Linked DNA regions of Rhodopseudomonas palustris HaA2. The protein of the gene in region 1 interacts with the protein of each later gene in a pairwise test. Links are inferred from orthologs where the notes say so. Each region holds a gene or a part of one and is shown in the gene's direction. Other genes may lie near its edges. The genes, in order: RPB_RS23400 and ptsN.

Evidence for each region.
Region 2: the proteins of RPB_RS23400 (region 1) and ptsN interact in binary tests that used the Escherichia coli proteins (3 or more experiments, as listed by UniProt). The link is inferred for Rhodopseudomonas palustris HaA2 from one-to-one orthologs.

The regions. Positions count from the first base shown.
Region 1 is NC_007778.1:5,252,300-5,261,488, forward strand. The notes cover bases 2,778-6,080. They hold RPB_RS23400 (sensor histidine kinase), read left to right. Parts: upstream 2,778-3,177; coding sequence 3,178-5,880; downstream 5,881-6,080. Other genes in these bases: RPB_RS23395 (K(+)-transporting ATPase subunit C), read left to right, coding at 2,778-3,178; RPB_RS23405 (response regulator), read left to right, coding at 5,877-6,080. Outside these bases: potassium-transporting ATPase subunit KdpA, read left to right, coding at 1-454; potassium-transporting ATPase subunit KdpB, read left to right, coding at 470-2,539; more of RPB_RS23395, read left to right, coding at 2,558-2,777; more of RPB_RS23405, read left to right, coding at 6,081-6,569; RPB_RS23410 (gamma-glutamyltransferase family protein), read left to right, coding at 6,696-8,288; RPB_RS24425 (hypothetical protein), read right to left, coding at 8,622-9,011. UniProt on the Escherichia coli protein: Member of the two-component regulatory system KdpD/KdpE involved in the regulation of the kdp operon. KdpD may function as a membrane-associated protein kinase that phosphorylates KdpE in response to environmental signals.
Region 2 is NC_007778.1:733,214-742,074, reverse strand. The notes cover bases 2,738-5,712. They hold ptsN (PTS IIA-like nitrogen regulatory protein PtsN), read left to right. Parts: upstream 2,738-3,981; coding sequence 3,982-4,443; downstream 4,444-5,712. Other genes in these bases: RPB_RS03310 (sn-glycerol-3-phosphate import ATP-binding protein UgpC), read right to left, coding at 5,490-5,712; RPB_RS03315 (Hsp20 family protein), read right to left, coding at 4,910-5,335; RPB_RS03320 (DUF1150 family protein), read right to left, coding at 4,593-4,859; hpf (ribosome hibernation-promoting factor, HPF/YfiA family), read left to right, coding at 3,099-3,707; rpoN (RNA polymerase factor sigma-54), read left to right, coding at 2,738-3,043. Outside these bases: RPB_RS03345 (LptA/OstA family protein), read left to right, coding at 1-213; lptB (LPS export ABC transporter ATP-binding protein), read left to right, coding at 271-1,233; more of rpoN, read left to right, coding at 1,403-2,737; more of RPB_RS03310, read right to left, coding at 5,713-6,584; sn-glycerol-3-phosphate ABC transporter permease UgpE, read right to left, coding at 6,589-7,437; sn-glycerol-3-phosphate ABC transporter permease UgpA, read right to left, coding at 7,437-8,318; RPB_RS03295 (endonuclease domain-containing protein), read right to left, coding at 8,341-8,736; sn-glycerol-3-phosphate ABC transporter substrate-binding protein UgpB, read right to left, coding at 8,843-8,861. UniProt on the Escherichia coli protein: Seems to have a role in regulating nitrogen assimilation.

The DNA.
Region 1 (9,189 bases):
CAAGATGGCGATGCTCGCGATCCTGATCCTGCCGCTGTTGATGCTCGGCTTCACCGCGATCGCCGTGGTGTATCCGCCGGCGGTGGCGTCGATGGCCAATGCCGGGCCGCACGGCTTCTCGGAAGTGCTCTACGCCTTCACCTCGCAGGCCGCCAACAACGGCTCGGCGTTCGGCGGCCTGACCGGCAACACGCCGTTCTACAATCTCGCCGGCTCGATCGCGATGTTCCTCGGGCGGTTCTGGATGATCATCCCGGCGATGGCCATCGCCGGCTCGCTGGCGGGCAAGAAATCGGTCGCCGCCACGGCAGGCACCTTCCCGACCAGCGGCCCGTTGTTCGTCGGGCTACTCGTCGGCGTCATTCTGATCGTCGGTGGCCTCACCTTCTTTCCGGCGCTCGCCGTCGGCCCCATCGTCGAGCATCTCGCGATGCTGAACGGCACCGCCTACTAATCCGGAGACACATCCATGCAAGCGAAACTCCGCAAACGGACCGCCGCCTCGGCCATGCTCGATCCGGCGATCCTGCTCCCCGCGATCGGTCACGCCTTCGTCAAGCTCGATCCGCGGACCCTGATCAAGAACCCGGTGATGTTCGTCCTCGAAGTCGTCACAGTGCTCACGACGATCCTGACGATCCGCAACATCGTTGCCGGCAACGGCAGTCTCGGCTTCGACCTTCAGATCACCATCTGGCTGTGGTTCACGATCTTGTTCGCCAATTTCGCCGAAGCCGTCGCCGAAGGCCGCGGCAAGGCGCAGGCCGACACCCTGCGCCAGACCCGGGCCTCCACGGTCGCCAAGCGGCTGCTGATGCCGGACAATCACGAGCTCTACGAGGGCGTCGCCGCCGAACATCTCAAGGTCGGCGACCTGGTGCTGTGCGAGGCAGGCGACACCATCCCGGGCGACGGCGACATCATCGAAGGCATCGCCTCGGTCAACGAGGCCGCAGTGACCGGCGAATCCGCCCCGGTGATCCGCGAATCCGGCGGCGACCGCTCTGCGGTCACCGGCGGCACCAATGTGATCTCGGACCGCATCGTCGTGAAGATCACCGCGGCGGCCGGTTCGTCGTTTCTCGACCGCATGATCGGACTGGTCGAAGGCGCCGAGCGCCAGAAGACGCCGAACGAGATCGCCCTCAACATCCTGCTGGTCGGCCTCACCATCATCTTCGTGTTCGCCACCGTGACCATTCCGAGTTTCGCGACCTACGCCGGCGGCTCGATCTCGGTGATCGTGCTGGTGGCGCTGTTCGTGACGCTGATCCCGACCACGATCGGCGCGCTGCTGTCGGCGATCGGCATCGCCGGCATGGACCGGCTGGTGCGCTTCAATGTGCTGGCGATGTCCGGTCGCGCGGTGGAGGCCGCCGGCGACATCGATACGCTGCTGCTCGACAAGACCGGCACCATCACCTTCGGCAATCGCCTGGCCTCGGAAATCATCCCGGTGCCGGGCGTCAGCGACACCGAGGCGGCGGAGGCCGCGCTGCTGGCGAGCCAGGCCGATGAGACCGCGGAAGGCCGCTCGATCGTGACGCTGGCGCAAGAGAAGCACGGCCTCGCCAACGTTGCGGTGCCCGGCGCCGCGAGTTTCATCGCGTTCTCGGCGATGACGCGGCTGTCCGGCGTCGATCTCGACGGGCGCAACCTGCGCAAGGGTGCGGTCGATTCGATCCTGAAATTCGTCCGCGACGAATCCGGCGCCGATATCGCCGAGCCGCCGGCGTTCCGCGCGGCGGTCGACCGCATCGCCCGCGCCGGCGGAACACCGCTTGGACTGGCGGAAGGCGGTCGGCTGCTCGGCGTCATCCACCTCAAGGACGTGGTCAAGCCGGACGTCAAGGAGCGCTTCGCGGCGCTGCGCCGGATGGGGATCAAGACGGTGATGATCACCGGCGACAATCCGGTCACCGCGGCCTCGATCGCCTCGGAAGCCGGCGTCGACGACTTCATCGCGCAGGCCACCCCCGAGGACAAGCTGCGCTACATCCGCAGCGAGCAGGCCAACGGCCGGCTGATCGCGATGTGCGGCGACGGCACCAACGACGCCCCCGCACTGGCGCAAGCCGACGTCGGCGTGGCGATGCAGAGCGGCACCCAGGCGGCGCGCGAGGCCGGCAACATGGTGGACCTCGACTCCGACCCGACCAAGCTGATCGAGGTGGTGGAGATCGGAAAACAGCTTCTGATGACGCGCGGTGCGCTGACCACCTTTTCGATCGCCAACGACGTCGCCAAATATTTCGCCATCATCCCGGCGATGTTCGTGGCGTTCTACCCGCAACTCGGCGCGCTCAACGTGATGGGGCTGTCGACGCCGCAGAGCGCGATCCTGTCGGCGATCGTGTTCAACGCGCTGATCATCATCGCGCTGATCCCCCTGGCCCTGAAGGGCGTGACCTATCGCCCCGTCGGCGCGGCGGCGCTGCTGCGGCGCAATCTGCTGATCTACGGCCTCGGCGGCCTGGTGCTGCCGTTCATCGGAATCAAGGTCATCGATCTCGCGGTGACCGCCCTGCATCTCGCCTGAACCCGAAAAGGTGACGCCATGTTGAAAGAAATCCGTCCCGCGATCGTGTCGTTCGCAGCGCTCGCCTGCCTCACCGGCCTGATCTATCCGCTGGCGATGACCGGCATCGCGCAGGTCGCCTTCCCGACCCAGGCCAATGGCAGCCTGATCACGCAGAACAACCAGGTGATCGGCTCCGCGCTGATCGGCCAATCGTTCACCGAGCCCAAGTACTTCCACGGCCGGCCGTCTGCGACCACCGCGCCGGATCCGCAGGATCCGGCCAAGTCGGTACCTGCCCCCTACAATGCCGCCAACTCGATGGGCTCCAATCTCGGCCCGACCAGCAAGGCGCTCGCCGACCGGCTTGCGAGCGACATGGCGGCGCTCAAGCAGGAAAATCCCGGCGCGGCGGTCCCGGTCGATCTCGTGACCACCTCCGGCAGCGGCCTCGATCCCGACGTCTCGCCGGAGGCGGCGCTGTTCCAGGTGCCGCGCGTCGCCAAAGCCCGCAATCTGCCCGAAGCCAGGGTGCGCGCCCTGGTGGAAAGCCAGGCCACCGGCCGCGATCTCGGCGTCCTCGGCGAGCCGCGCGTCAACGTACTGAAATTAAACCTGGCCCTCGATAAGATGCAGGCACAGAACCAGCCGGGCTCCTGATGTCGACCTCGACCGCCACCGCACGCGCTTCACCCGACGCCCTGCTGGCCCTCGCCGGCAAGGAAGGGCGCGGCCGGCTCAAGATCTTTGTCGGCGCCGCGCCCGGCGTCGGCAAGACCTATGCGATGCTGTCTGCTGCGCGCAGCGAGCGGGATGGCGGCCGTGACGTGGTGGCGGGATTGATCGAGACCCATGGCAGGCTCGAGACCGAACACTTGCTGCAGGGCATCGAAGTGCTGTCGCGGCACCCGATCGTTTATCGCAACCGGGTGATGCGCGAATTCGACCTCGACGGCGCGCTGGCGCGCAAGCCTTCGTTGCTGCTGGTCGACGAATACGCCCACACCAACGTGCCGGGCAGCCGCCATCCGAAGCGCTGGCAGGACATCGACGAACTGCTCGCCGCCGGCATCGACGTCTGGACCACGCTGAACATCCAGCATCTCGAAAGCCTCAACGACGTCGTGCTGAAGATCAGCAAGATCCGCGTGCGCGAGACGGTGCCCGACAAGGCGTTCGACCGTGCCGACGAGATCGTGCTGGTCGACCTGCCGCCGGACGAACTGCTGAAACGCCTCGCCCAGGGCAAGGTCTACGTCCAGGACACCGCGGCGCGCGCGGTCGAGAGCTTCTTCAAGCCGCAGAATCTCACCGCGCTGCGCGAACTGGCGATGCGCCGCGCCGCCGAGCGGGTCGACGCCGCTTTGGTCGAGCGGATGCAGGCGCACGCGATCGAAGGGCCGTGGGCCGCCGGCGAGCGCATCCTCGCCTGCGTCGGTCCGGACACCGGCTCGCCCGGCGTGGTGCGCACCGCCAAGCGGCTCGCCGACCTGATGGACGCGCCGTGGATCGCGGTGACGGTCGAACGCTCCGGCGTCAATCCCGACTCCGCGGCGCGCCGGCAGATCGACGAGGCGCTGAAGCTCGCCGAGAGTCTCGGCGCCGAGACCCATACGCTGACCGGCAACGACATTCCCGACGAGCTGCTGCGCTTCGCCCGTTTCGAAAACGTCACCCAGATGGTGATCGGCCGCGCCCGCGGCGGCGCGCTGCGGCAATGGCTCGCGGGCTCGCTGCCGCAGCAATTGATGCAGCGCTCGACCGACATCGCCATCCATCTGGTGCCGGTGCAGGGGGAACCCGCCGAACGCGACAGCCGCTCGCTCGCGGCACGGCTGAATGCGTCCAAGCCGGCGCATTTTGTCTATGCGACCGTCGCGGTCGCCGGCGCGGTGGCGGTCGGCAAGGCGTTCGCACAGGCGATCCCGACGGCGAGCCTGTCGGTGGTGTTCCTGATGGCGGTGCTGTTCAGCGCGGTGAAGTCCGGTGTCGGCCCGGCGATCTTCGCCTCGGTGCTGTCGTTCTTCACTTACAATTTCTTCTTCATCGCCCCGCTCTACACCTTCACCGTCGCGGAGCCCTACGAACTGCTGGCGCTGCTGATGTATCTGGTGGTCGCGATCGTCGCCGCGACGCTTGCCGGCCGGCTGCGTGATCAAGCGCGGATCTCCGCAGGCCGGGTTCGGGCGATGCGGAGACTCTACGAGTTCACCCGCCGGTTGTCGGGGCTCGCCACCAGCGATGATATCGCCGAAGGCGCGGCGAGCGAAATCCACGCCAGCCTGGGCCGCCCGGTGATGGTGATGCTGCCGCGCGAGGACGATCTGGTGCTGGCCGCAGCCTGGCCGCCGGAGGACGCACTCGACGAGGCGGCGATGATGGCGGCACGTTGGGCCTTCACCCACAATGAACCCGCCGGCTTCGACACCGGCACGCTGCCGATCGTGCCGTGGCGTTTCCTGCCGGTGCGCACCGGCGCCACCACCTACGGCGTGATCGGCGTGATGCAGAAGAAGGACAGCGCTGCGCTCGACTCCGAGGCCCAGGCACTGCTCGATACACTCACCGAACAGACCGCGGCCGCGCTGGAGCGCGCCGCATTGACGCGCGACATGGTGAGGGCGCGGACGGCGACCGAGACCGAGCGCGTCCGCAACACCTTGCTGGCTTCGATTTCGCACGACTTCCGCACACCGCTGTCCTCGATCCTCGGCTCGGCCACCAGTCTGTCCACCTTTGGCGACAAGCTCGACGACGCCGCGACCCGCGACCTGCTCGCCAATATCCGCGAGGAGGCCGAAGGCCTCGACGAGATGGTGCGCAACCTGTTGTCGATCACCCGGATCGAATCCGGCGCGCTCGAACTGCGCCGCGACTGGGTCGATCTGCGCGAGATCGCCGCACGCGTGATCGAAGCGGCACGGCGGCGCGGCGCGGCGCAACACATAGACCTCGACTGCCCGGCCGATAGTCCGCTGGTGCGGGCCGACGCGGCGCTGGTCGAACAGGCGCTCGGCAACATCGTCGCCAATGCCGTTGCGCACACGCCGCCAACGTCGCACATCCTGATCGACGCCGAGAACGACGCGTCATCGGTGAAGCTGCGCGTCACCGACGACGGCCCGGGCGTTGCCGTGGCCGATCTGCCGCGCATCTTCGATCGCTTCGTGCGCAGCGCCAGCGGCACCGCGCCGTCCTCGAGTCGCGGCCAGGGCGTCGGATTGGGACTGGCCATCGCCAAGGGAATCATGGAAGCGCATGGCGGCGCGGTGTCCGCGCTCAGCCCCGTCGCGAACGGGCACGGCACGCGCTTCGTGCTCACCTTCATGCGCGACAGGACACAGGAGACGCCGCAGCCATGAGCGTGAAATCGCGCGTGCTGGTGGTCGACGACGAACCGGCGATCCTGCGCTTTCTCAAGCCGGCGCTGGAAGCCAACGGCTACGACGTCTCGCACGCCGCGACCGTCACCGAGGCGATCAAGCGGGTCGCCGCGGATGCGCCCGACATTGTGCTGCTCGATCTCGGCCTCGCCGACGGCGACGGCAAGGACGTCATCCGGCAGGTCCGCGCCTGGTCGGATCTGCCGATCCTGGTCCTGTCCGCGCGCGAGCGCGAAGCCGAGAAGATCGAGTCGCTCGACCTCGGCGCCGACGACTACGTCAACAAGCCGTTCAACTCCGGCGAACTGATGGCGCGGATGCGCGCAGCGTTACGCCACCGGATGCAGCGCAACGCCGAGCCCGCCGCGCTGTCGGTCGGCGGCATCGAGATCGACGCAGTTCGCCACCGCGTCACCCGCGACGGCGACGAGATCAAGCTGACGCCGAAGGAATTCGAACTGCTGGCCTTCCTGGTGCGGCACGCCGGCCGCGTCGTCACCCACCGGCAGATTCTCGCAGCGGTGTGGGGACCGGCGCACACCTCGGACACGCAATATCTGCGGGTCTATATCGGCCAGTTGCGCCAGAAGATCGAAGCGCATGCCGACGAGCCGCGGATCATCCTGACCGAGCCCGGCATCGGCTATCGGATCGGCGACGCAGGCTGAGTCTCCGCGCAAGGCAGGGTTCCGCGCGTGAGGATTGCCGGCGCGCTGGTTGCTGTGTTTGATGCCGGACCGCCGCGCGCGCGGCCTCGCCATCCTCGAAGACATCAACGAAAGCAACAGCCCGCCATGGCCGACCAGTTCAGCAACCTGCAGCAATTCCGCAAGCCCGCCGTCGTGTCCAAGGGCGGCATCGTCGCCGCCCAGTCGCGCAAGGCGGCGGAGGTCGGCGCCGAGGTGCTGGCGGCGGGCGGCGACTGCGTCGATGCGGTGATCGCGACCACGTTTGCGCTGGGTGTGCTGGAGCCGTGGATGAGCGGGATCGGCGGCGGCGGCGCCATGGTGCTGTATCGCGCCGCCGAGGACACATACGAAGTGATCGACTACGGCATGTGCGCGCCTCTCAGCCTGCGCACCGAGGACTATCCGCTGACCGGCGCGGGCGCCGCGTCCGATCTGTTTCCGTGGCCGCGGGTGAAGGATGATCGCAACCTGCACGGACCGGGCTCGGTCGCGGTGCCCGGCGTCGTCGCCGGCATGGAGGAAGCGCATCGCCGCCACGCGAAATTGCCGTGGAAGGAACTGATTGCGCCGAGCATCGCGCTCGCCGGCGAAGGCCTCGCGATCGACTGGTGGACGACGCTGATGATCGGCAGCGTCGCCGCGGATCTGCGCCGTTACGAGTCGAGCGCGGCCTCCTATCTGATCGACGGCCTGCCGCCGCATGCGCCATGGGGCATCAAGGCGAAGGTCCAGATGCCGCAGCAGCGGCTGCAGGCGGCGATGGCACAACTCGCGGCACAAGGTCCGCGCGATTTCTACGAGGGCGAGCTGGCGCGCAGCATCGCCGCCGACATCAAAGCCAATGGCGGCTCGTTGACCGTCGACGACCTCGCCGCGTTCCGTGCGCATCTGCGCGAGCCGCTGCAGATCCCGTATCGCGGCGGCACGGTGTATGCCACGCCCGAACTCACCGCCGGTCCGACGCTGGCGCATACGCTGCGCCTGCTGCAGCAGAATCTGCACGCCAACGGCGGCGCCCCGGATGCGGAGGCCTATGCCACCTACGCGCTGGCGCTGCAATCGGCCTATGCCGAGCGGCTGCGCGACATGGGCGACGCCGACGGCCGCCGCGCGCTCGGCGCCGAACATCTGGCGCCGGCCTGCACCACGCATTTCTCGGTGGTCGATCGCCACGGCAACATGGCGGCGGTGACGCAGACGCTGCTGTCGACCTTCGGCTCGAAATTCGAACTGCCGAGCAGCGGCATCATGATGAACAACGGCATCATGTGGTTCGATCCCGAGCCGGGCCGCCCGAATTCGCTGGCGCCCGGCAAGCGCTGCCTCACCAACTACACGCCGGTGCTGGCGCAGGCCGCCGACGGCCGCAGGCTCGCGCTCGGCGCGTCGGGCGGCCGGCGCATTCTGCCGGCGGTGACGCAGATGCTATCGTTCGTGATCGACTACGGCATGGATCTCGATGCGGCGATCCATCAGCCGCGGATCGACGCCAGCGAAGGCGCGGTCGTGATCGGCGACGTGAGGCTGCCGCAGGCGACACGCGACGCGCTGGCGCAGCGCTTCGACTACGAGGAAGCGCGGGGGCAGACCTTCCCGATGAAATTCGCCTGCCCGAGTGTCGTCCTGCGCGAAGGTGCCGAGAACAGTGGCGCGGTCGAAGTCGCGCAACCCTGGGGTGACGCGGTCGCCGAGGCATAGGCGCGGCTGCATAAGGCTCGCTCATTCACAACGCGGGCGGCGGCCTGTTGAGACTACCAGGGCGGCCGCACCGACATGAAATGGACGGATTCGATATGGCATGATTGCGGCCACGAGATCGCAGCTGTTACGCGGCGTTCTACTCAACTACTCGGTCGGCCGAGGGTTCGGCTGCGGCTTTCAACTACCGAGATTGTCCGACATGAACCGCGACGGCGTTCCCGTGTGCCCCAACTGCTCAGAAGCAATGTCGCAGATCGGATGTCTGCCGAGTCTGCAACATCGACGGCGGGTTTTGGTGTTTCGCTGCAGGAACTGCGACCACGTCCTCAGTTACGAAGACAGCAGTTCCTCCGTCTGTACAGTCGCCGTGTCCTGACTATGGGGACGCCACGGGCCGTGGACCCCGTCGGGCCACGGCCCGTGCATCTCCGCAATGTGGAACCCAGGGCTGTCGGCCGCAGCAAGGTCGACCGTGTCGGCCTTGGGGGACACGGCCTCATCCGCGGGAAGGATCGTGGACAGCGCCGTCAATTTCTCCGGTTTGAATGCGGTGAGTTCGTCGAGCTGCGCGATGTCGTGTTGGCGGCCGTCCGGCGTCGCGATCATCACGCGCCAGCCTTCGCTCTCCCAAACCCGGGCCTTGGCGAGCGCGATCAGCGAACTGTTACGCACACTCTGCATTTTTTCATCTTGTCGGGTCGCCGTGACAGTATAGGGCAAGCGAACGTTCCTTTGTCTTCGTGAGCGCAGACTGGCCGACGGCTTTGACCGCAATTCGCCGCCACGATGGCGAATTTGCGTTTCGCGATGCCGCGCAGGTCGGAGCATTTGCGGCGCGCGCATGACGGCCCGTGAACGCGTTCGATCATGCTGTCGCGGCACGGTGAGAAGGCGCAGA
Region 2 (8,861 bases), 4.5 Mb from region 1 along the record:
ACCAAGACCAATCTAGTGACGATGCTCGGAAACGTCGTGCTGACCCAGGCCAAAAACGTGGTCCGCGGCGACCGGCTGATCGTCGACATGACCACCGGCGTGTCACGGGTCGAATCCAACAGCGGCCGCGTGCAGGGGTTGTTCCAATCGTCGGGCAGCGGCGCTGGCGGACCGCTCGGCATCGGACCGCCGACGGCGGGCCAGAAGAAATGACCGCGCAATGGCTTCGAACAATGGTGCGGTGCCCGGCAGGGCCTGATCGGTAGCGACATGGTGGATCTTCTCGGCATGTTCCGTCGGCGCGCCCCGAAACAACCTTCGGGCTTCGGGCGCCCGCGTGCGGACATTACCGCGCTGCGCGGCGACGTCGGCGACCTGCTGACCGCGCCGGTGCGCGACGCACCGCCGATCGCGCGGGCGGCCGGACACGATGCGCCGCTCGCTTCCACGCCGGCCCAGCCGCGTCCGCGCCGGCCGGCTGCCGCGGCGGCCCAGAGACGCGAAAGCCATAGCGGCTACCTGGCGGTGCATCGCGTCGAGAAGAGCTTCGGCACCCGCAAGATCGTGCGCGGCGTCAGCATCTATGTCCGCCGCGGCGAAGCGGTCGGCCTGCTCGGACCGAACGGTGCCGGCAAGACCACCGTGTTCTACATGATCACCGGGCTGATCAAGGCCGACCGCGGCGCGATCGAACTCGACGGCCACGACGTCACCAAGCTGCCGATGTATCAGCGCGCCCGCCTCGGCATCGGCTATCTGCCGCAGGAAGCCTCGATCTTCCGCGGGCTGAATGTCGAGCAGAACATTTTGGCGGTGCTCGAGGCGGTCGAGCCGGACAAGCGCAAGCGCGAGGCCGAACTCGACAATCTGCTGCACGAGTTCAATATCGAACGCTTGCGCAAATCGCCGTCGATCGCGCTGTCCGGTGGCGAGCGTCGTCGCGTCGAAATCGCCCGCGCGCTGGCGAGCCGTCCCAACTACATGCTGCTCGACGAGCCGTTCGCCGGCATCGACCCGATCGCCGTCGGCGATATTCAGGATTTGGTCCGACACCTGACCAATCGTGGTATTGGGGTGCTAATTACCGACCACAACGTCCGCGAAACGCTCGGCCTCACCGACCGCGCCTACATCGTCTATGCCGGCGAGATCCTCACCGAGGGCAGCCCCGAAGAAATCGTCAACAATCCCGACGTCCGGCGGCTTTACCTTGGCGAAGAATTCCGCCTGTAAGCGGTTGCAGTTTCGGGACCGACGCGGCATGCTTGCGTTGCCTTGCTCGCCCCGCGCTGGATCGCCGCTGGTGGCCCCCTACTCCGAATTTCCAATTCGTCAAGGCGTGTACATCAGCCGCGGAAAGGCGTAAGCAAGAAACGGACCAACTTGGATCGTTCCTGCCGCCATGGCACTAACTCAACGCCTCGAGTTCCGACAGTCACAGTCGCTGGTGATGACGCCGCAGCTGATGCAGGCGATCAAGCTGCTGCAACTGTCGAATCTGGACCTCGCGACCTTCGTCGAGGACGAACTCGAGAAAAACCCCCTGCTGGACCGGGCCAGTGACAACGCCGAACCGCCGGTCGCCGGCGAGGCAGTGATGGAGCGCGCCGAGGCCAGCGGCGACGATTTCGGCGGGAGCGAGAGCAGCGGAGACGGCTCTGACTTCTCCGACGGCGTCGGCAGCGACTCGTTCGAGCCGGGCGCCGAGGATTGGATGCACCGCGACCTCGGCAGCCGCAGCGAGATCGAGCAGACGCTCGATACCGGCATGGAAAACGTGTTTCCGGAAGAGCCGGCCGAGGCCGCCGCCCGCGCCGCGCAGGACGCGGCTCCAGCCTCCTACACCGAATGGGGCGGCGGCGCCTCCAGCGACGAGGGCTACAATCTCGAGGCCTTCGTCGCCGCCGAAACCTCCCTGGCCGATCGCCTCGCCGAGCAGCTTGCGGTGGCGCTCACCGCGCCGTCGCAGCGCATGATCGGCCAATATCTGATCGACCTCGTGGATGACGCCGGATATCTGCCGCCCGACCTCGGTGACGCCGCGGAGCGTCTCGGCACCACCCAGGCCGAAGTCGAAGCCGTCGTCGCCGTTCTGCAGACCTTCGATCCGCCGGGGATCTGCGCGCGCTCGCTGGCCGAATGCCTGGCGATCCAGTTGCGCGAACTCGACCGGTTCGACCCGGCGATGCAGGCTTTGGTCGAGAATCTGGATCTCCTCGCCAAGCGCGACATCGCCAGCCTCCGCAAGCTCTGCGGCGTCGACGACGAGGATCTCGCCGATATGATCGGCGAAATCCGCCATCTCGACCCGAAGCCGGGTCTGAAATTCGCATCGTCGCGGGTGCAGACCGTGGTGCCGGACGTGTTCGTCCGCCCCGGCCCGGACGGCGGCTGGCTGGTCGAACTCAACAGCGACACGCTGCCGAAGGTGCTGGTCAACCAGTCCTATTACTCCGAACTGTCGAAGACGATCCGCAAGGACGGCGACAAGTCGTACTTCTCCGACTGCCTGCAGAACGCCACCTGGCTGGTGCGCGCGCTCGACCAGCGTGCCCGCACCATCCTGAAAGTGGCGACCGAGATCGTGCGCCAGCAGGACGGCTTCTTCACCCACGGCGTCGCGCATCTGCGGCCGCTGAATCTGAAGGCGGTGGCCGACGCGATCCAGATGCACGAATCCACGGTATCGCGCGTGACCGCCAACAAATACATGGCGACCAATCGGGGCACGTTCGAACTCAAGTATTTCTTTACCGCTTCGATCGCTTCCGCCGACGGCGGCGAGGCGCATTCGGCCGAAGCCGTGCGCCATCACATCCGGCAGTTGATCGACGGCGAAGAGCCGACCGCCATCCTGTCGGACGACACCATCGTCGAACGGCTGCGCGAAGCCGGCATCGAGATTGCGCGCCGCACCGTCGCGAAGTATCGCGAGGCGATGCGGATCCCGTCGTCGGTGCAGCGGCGGCGCGACAAGCAGAGCATGCTCGGCACGGCCCTGGCGGCGCCCGCCGATCGGTCCCGCGACACCGCTCCGGCTTGATTACGCCGCTGCTCGGACTACTGTCATTACCCCCAAGGACGAAACGAGGCATCCCATGACTTTTCGGGTCTCCGGCAAAAGCATCAGCGTCGGCGAAGCCCTGCGCGGCCGCGTCAGCGAGCGCACCGAAGAAGTGCTGCGCAAGTATTTCGACGGCAATTATTCGGGCCACATCACGCTGAGCAAGGACGGCTTCGGCTTCCGCACCGACTGCTCGCTGCATCTCGATTCCGGCATCACGCTGGAAGCCGAATCGAACGCCGCCGATGCCTATGCGAGCGCCGATCAGGCGCTGCTGCAGATCGAGAAGCGACTGCGTCGCTACAAGAGCCGGCTGAAGGATCGATCCGCGCGCAAGGCGCATGCGGAGGCCAGCGCGCTGGCCGAACTGACCGCGCCGGTGGACATGCCGAGCTACATCATCGAAGCGCCCGGCGACGAGGAACATCACGAGGACGCCTACAACCCGGTGATCATCGCCGAGGCCACCACCGCGATGAAGCGGTTCTCGGTGAGCGAAGCCGTGGTCGAACTCGACCTCACCGGCGCCCCGGTGCTGGTGTTCCTTCATGGCAGTTCGGGACGGGTCAACATCATCTACCGGCGCGCCGACGGCAACATCGGCTGGATCGATCCGCCGGCGCTGAACGGCGCCGCGGCCTGACGGAGCGGCGGCGGAGCCGGCCGGAGGTTGCGGCGAGATCGGGCATTGACGCCCGCCGACGCCTCTGCCTATGGTCCGCCGCCTTCCGACGCCGGTCCGGAACGGCCGGAGTTTGCGACCGCTGGCAGGGATGGTAGATTAGCTAGGTTGATGATTTCAGGGATGTTTTCCCCAAGCTACGGAACAGCTCGGCGGACCTCTGGAATTCGAGCTTGACGCCGCCTCCCCCTGTCCTATTTCACACTGACCGCACATCACATCCTCGGAACGCCGCATGACGATTACCGATCTGGTCGCGCCCGAGGCCGTTATCCCGGCGTTGAAAGTCATCAGCAAGAAGCAGGCGCTGCAGGAACTCTCTGCGCGCGCCGCGGAACTCACCGGCCAGAACGAACGCTCGGTGTTCGAGGTCCTGCTGCAGCGCGAGAAGCTCGGCACCACCGCGGTCGGATACGGTGTGGCGATTCCGCACGGCAAGCTGCCGAAGCTCGAGCGGCTGTACGGCCTGTTCGCGCGCCTGGAACGCCCGATCGATTTCGAAGCGATGGACGGCCAGCCGGTCGATCTGATCTTTCTGCTGTTGGCCCCCGAAGGGGCCGGCGCCGACCATCTCAAGGCGCTGGCGCGGATCGCCCGCCTGCTCCGCGACCAGGATGTCGCCAAGAAGTTGCGCGCCTCCCGCGACGCGCAGGCGATCTACTCGGTGCTGGCGCTGCCGCCCGCTACGGCCGCATAGTTCGCGGCCGCACCGCGGCTGCTCGGGATTCCATTCAGCATTGCGGAAGATCGGCGCCGGCTCGAGCGCACGCGGGGCAGTATCGATGCGGGCCGCCTACGCGGGACCCGTCGCCGGGCGCCCGCGTCGCGCAATGCGAACGTCAGCGTTCAGTGAACGCTGACGGCCTGCAGCTCCTGGCTCCAGGCATTGGCAACCGCCGATTCGCGGCTGTCGGTCAGCATGATCGGCGTGCCGTCGGCCGAATGCAGCGCAAACAGCTTGATGCCCGGCGCGATATGCGGCGCCTGCGGGAACAGCCCGGGGACATCCTCCGAACGAATCTGCTTCACATAGGCGATATGACCTTCGCCCAGATGCGCCAGCGCTTCCGGCGTGACGCTGGCATTGTCGTGATTTGTGCCCATTCCAGTCATGGTCTCGACTCCTCTGTCAGACTAAGCGGTCGAGTCCGCTACTCGTTCCATTATTCATGTTCCGTGATGGCGATTGTCTTAATGACCCGCTCCGGCTCCGGCCGGACCAGATCGACGGACAACAACCCGTTCTTCAAATCCGCGCCCAGCACCTGCATCCCTTCCGCCAGCACGAAGGTGCGCTGGAAGTGTCGCGCGGCGATGCCGCGATGGATGTATTGCCGGGTCTTGTCATCCTGCTGCCGGCCCCGGATGACGAGTTGATTTTCCTCAATCGTGACATCGAGTTGATCACGGGTAAAACCCGCCACCGCGAGCGTGATCCGGAGTCGTTCCGGATCGCCATTGCCGCGCTCGCAGCGCTCGATGTTGTAGGGAGGATACCCGTCGGCACCTTTCACGACGCGGTCGAGCGCACGCTCGATCTCGTCGAATCCCAGCAGAAAGGGACTTGATAACGTGGGAACACGAGACATCACAAAGTCCTCTCGAAGCGACTTTGAGGGGGTCCTTACGGCACCCCTGACCGTGCGGCACCTCGCCGTCCGGTCACAGCCAATATGGGCAATCCGGCACGCGCGTTCAAGAAGGCCGAAACAACGAATTTCGCCAGTGGGTTAGGCGAAGGGCTCAGAGCTCGATCCGGCGCCTTCCGTCGGCACTGAACAAATGCAGGTGTTGCGGCAAAGCCGTGGCAAACATGTGATCGCCGATCGCCGGCGCATCCTGGCCCGGGACCCGGACGATGATGTCGTCCGGTGGCAGTTCTCCCGGCTTGGAACTGACCGCGGTCGGGTCGCCAGCGCGCGACCGGGTCCCGTAGATGAAAGTTTCCGGCCCGACCCGCTCGATCGCCTCGACGGTGAGGTCGAGCGACAGCCCGTCCGTCGCTGCGGGCTCCCGTGAGATTACCAGGTCCTCGGGGCGGACGCCGAGAATGCCGGCCCCGGTCGCGGCGTTGCCGAACCGGGCGCGGACGCCCTCGGCGTCGAGCAGCATCAGGTTCATCGGTGGCGCGCCGATGAAGGAGGCGACGAAGGTCGTCGCCGGACGGGCGTAGACCTCCAGCGGCGAGCCGATCTGCTCGACGACGCCGGCGTTCATCACCACCAGAATATCCGCCAGCGTCATCGCCTCGAGCTGGTCGTGAGTGACGTAGATCGCGGTGGTGCCGAGCCGGCGCTGCAGCTTGCGGATCTCGACCCGCATCGCCACCCGCAGCTTGGCGTCGAGGTTGGACAACGGCTCGTCGAACAGGAACACTTTGGGCTGGCGCACGATGGCGCGGCCCATCGCGACACGCTGGCGCTGGCCGCCGGAGAGTTGCCGCGGCTTGCGGTCGAGCATGGTGCCGATCTCGAGAATCCGCGCCGCCTCCTGCACCCGCGCGTCGATCTCGGGCTTGGGCATGCCGCGATTGCGCAGGCCGTAGGCCATGTTGTTGTAGACGCTCATATGCGGATACAGCGCGTAGTTCTGGAACACCATCGCGATATCGCGATCGGCCGGCTCGATCTGGTTGACGATTCGGCCGCCGATGTCGATCTCGCCGGCCGTGATCGTCTCCAGCCCCGCCACCATCCGCAGCAGCGTGGACTTGCCGCATCCGGAGGGCCCGACCAGCACGCAGAACTGGCCGTCGCCGACCTCGAAATCGACGCCCTTGATGGCTTCGAAGCCGCCCGGATATGTCTTGCGGACGTTGCGGAGAACGACGTTGGCCACGATGCTACTTCTCCGTCTCGACCAGTCCGCGCACGAACAGTTTCTGCATCAGCACCACCACCGCGACCGGCGGCAGCATCGCCAGCACCGCGGTCGCCATCACCACCGGCCATTCGGTCAGCGCGTCCGACGTCACGATCATCTTGCGGATGCCGATCTGAATCGTCTGCATATCGTCGCGCGTGGTGATCAGCAGCGGCCACAGATACTGGTTCCAGCCGAGGATGAACAGGATCACGAACAGCGCCGCCATATTGGTGCGCGACAGCGGCAGTAGCGTATCCCAGAAGAACCGGAACGGCCCCGCGCCGTCGATCCGCGATGCCTCCAGCAATTCGTCCGGCACCGTCATGAAGAACTGCCGGAACAGCAGCGTCGCGGTCGCCGAGGCGATCAGCGGCAGCGTCAGCCCGGCATAGCTGTCGAGCAGATTGAGGTCGGCAACGATCTTGTAGGTCGGATAGATCCGGACCTCGACCGGCAGCATCAGGGTGATGAAGATCAGCCAGAAGATCGTCATCCGGAACGGAAACCGGAAATACACGATCGCATAGGCCGAGATCAGCGAGATCGCGATCTTGCCGACCGCAATCAGCATCGCCATCACGAAGGAATTGAACAGCATGGTGCCGACCGGCTCGCGGGTGGTACCCGAACTGCCGACGAACAACGTCCTGTAGTAGGTCTCGAGGAAATGCCCGCCCGGCAGCAGCGACATCTGGCCGTTGGCGATGGTGGCATTGTCCTGGGTCGAGGCGATGAAGGCGATGTAGACCGGAAACGCGACGATCAGCACGCCGACCCACAGGATCAGATGCGGCAGCAGGTTTCCGAATCTGCGGTGCTCGACCATCAGTAGTTCACCTTGCGTTCGACGAAGCGGAACTGGAACGCGGTGAGCGCGATGACGATGCCCATCAGGATCACCGACTGCGCCGCCGAGCTGCCGAGATTGCCGCCGAGCAGGCCGTCGCTGTAGACCTTGTAGACCAGCGTCTCGGTGGCCTTGGCCGGGCCGCCGCGGGTCATGGTGTCGATGATGCCGAAGGTTTCGAAGAAGGCGTAGACGATGTTGACGACGATCAGGAAGAAGATCGTCGGCGACAGCAGCGGGAACACGATGGTCCAGAACCGCCGCATCGGCCGCGCGCCGTCGATCGCCGCCGCCTCGATGACGCTTCCCGGGATCGCCTGCAGCCCGGCGAGGAAGAACAGGAAATTGTAGGAGATCTGCTTCCACGCCGCGGCGAGGATGATCAGCGTCGCGGCCTGGTTGCCGTCGAGCAGCGGGTTCCAGTCGACGCCGATCGCGCGCAGGCCGTGGGCGATCACGCCGAGCGAGGGGTTGAGCATGAAGATCCACAGCACGCCGACCACCGGCGGCGCCACCGCGTAGGGCCAGATCAGCAGGGTGCGATAGAACATCGAGCCGCGCAGCGGCCGGTCGGCCATCACCGCCAGCAGCAGCGCCAGCGACAGCGACGACACCGCGATCAGGACCGAAAACACGAAGGTGCGCAGGATGGCGCTGAAGTAGTCCGGGTCGGCCAGCAGCTCCTGGTAATTCTCGAACCAGACGAAAGTGGTCGACAGCCCGAACGCATCCTGCAGCAGGAACGACTGCGCCACTGCCTGCAGCGCCGGCCAATAGAAGAACACCAGCACCACCGCGAGCTGCGGCAGCACCAGCCAATAGGGCAGGAATTTGGATTGAAAGACGGCGTTCTTCAGCATCGTGCGGACTGCTTGAGCATGATCAGCTCCCCTCCCCCCGCTCTTGCGGCGGGGAGGGGTCGGGGGTGGGGGGCGCCGCGCGCACGGCGTCTACGATGATCTGCATGACGCCGTCGATGTTGTTCAGAACATCGTTATTCCAGAACCTGAGCACGCGATAGCCCGCGGCCTCGAGATAGCCCGTTCGAACGACGTCGGAGTTCGATCCGGCGTGCTGGCCTCCGTCGATTTCGATGACCAGTCGGAGGGCATGGCAGGCAAAGTCCGCAAAGTATGGGCCGATCGTCGCTTGCCGGCGGAAATGGGCCTCGGCAAAGCCCGGTCGACGCAGGCGCTGCCACAGCTTGCGCTCGGCGTCCGTCGGATTTCGACGGAAACTCCGGGCTCGTTGGATCCGCTGGTCGACTGTGCGTGCCATCAGCGTTCGTGCCTGGGGCACCCCCCACCCCCGACCCCTCCCCGCCGCAAGAGCGGGGGGAGGGGAGAAGAGCCCACCCATGACGGTGGTGCAGGTTGCGGAGTGCTTACTTCACCGCGGTCTTT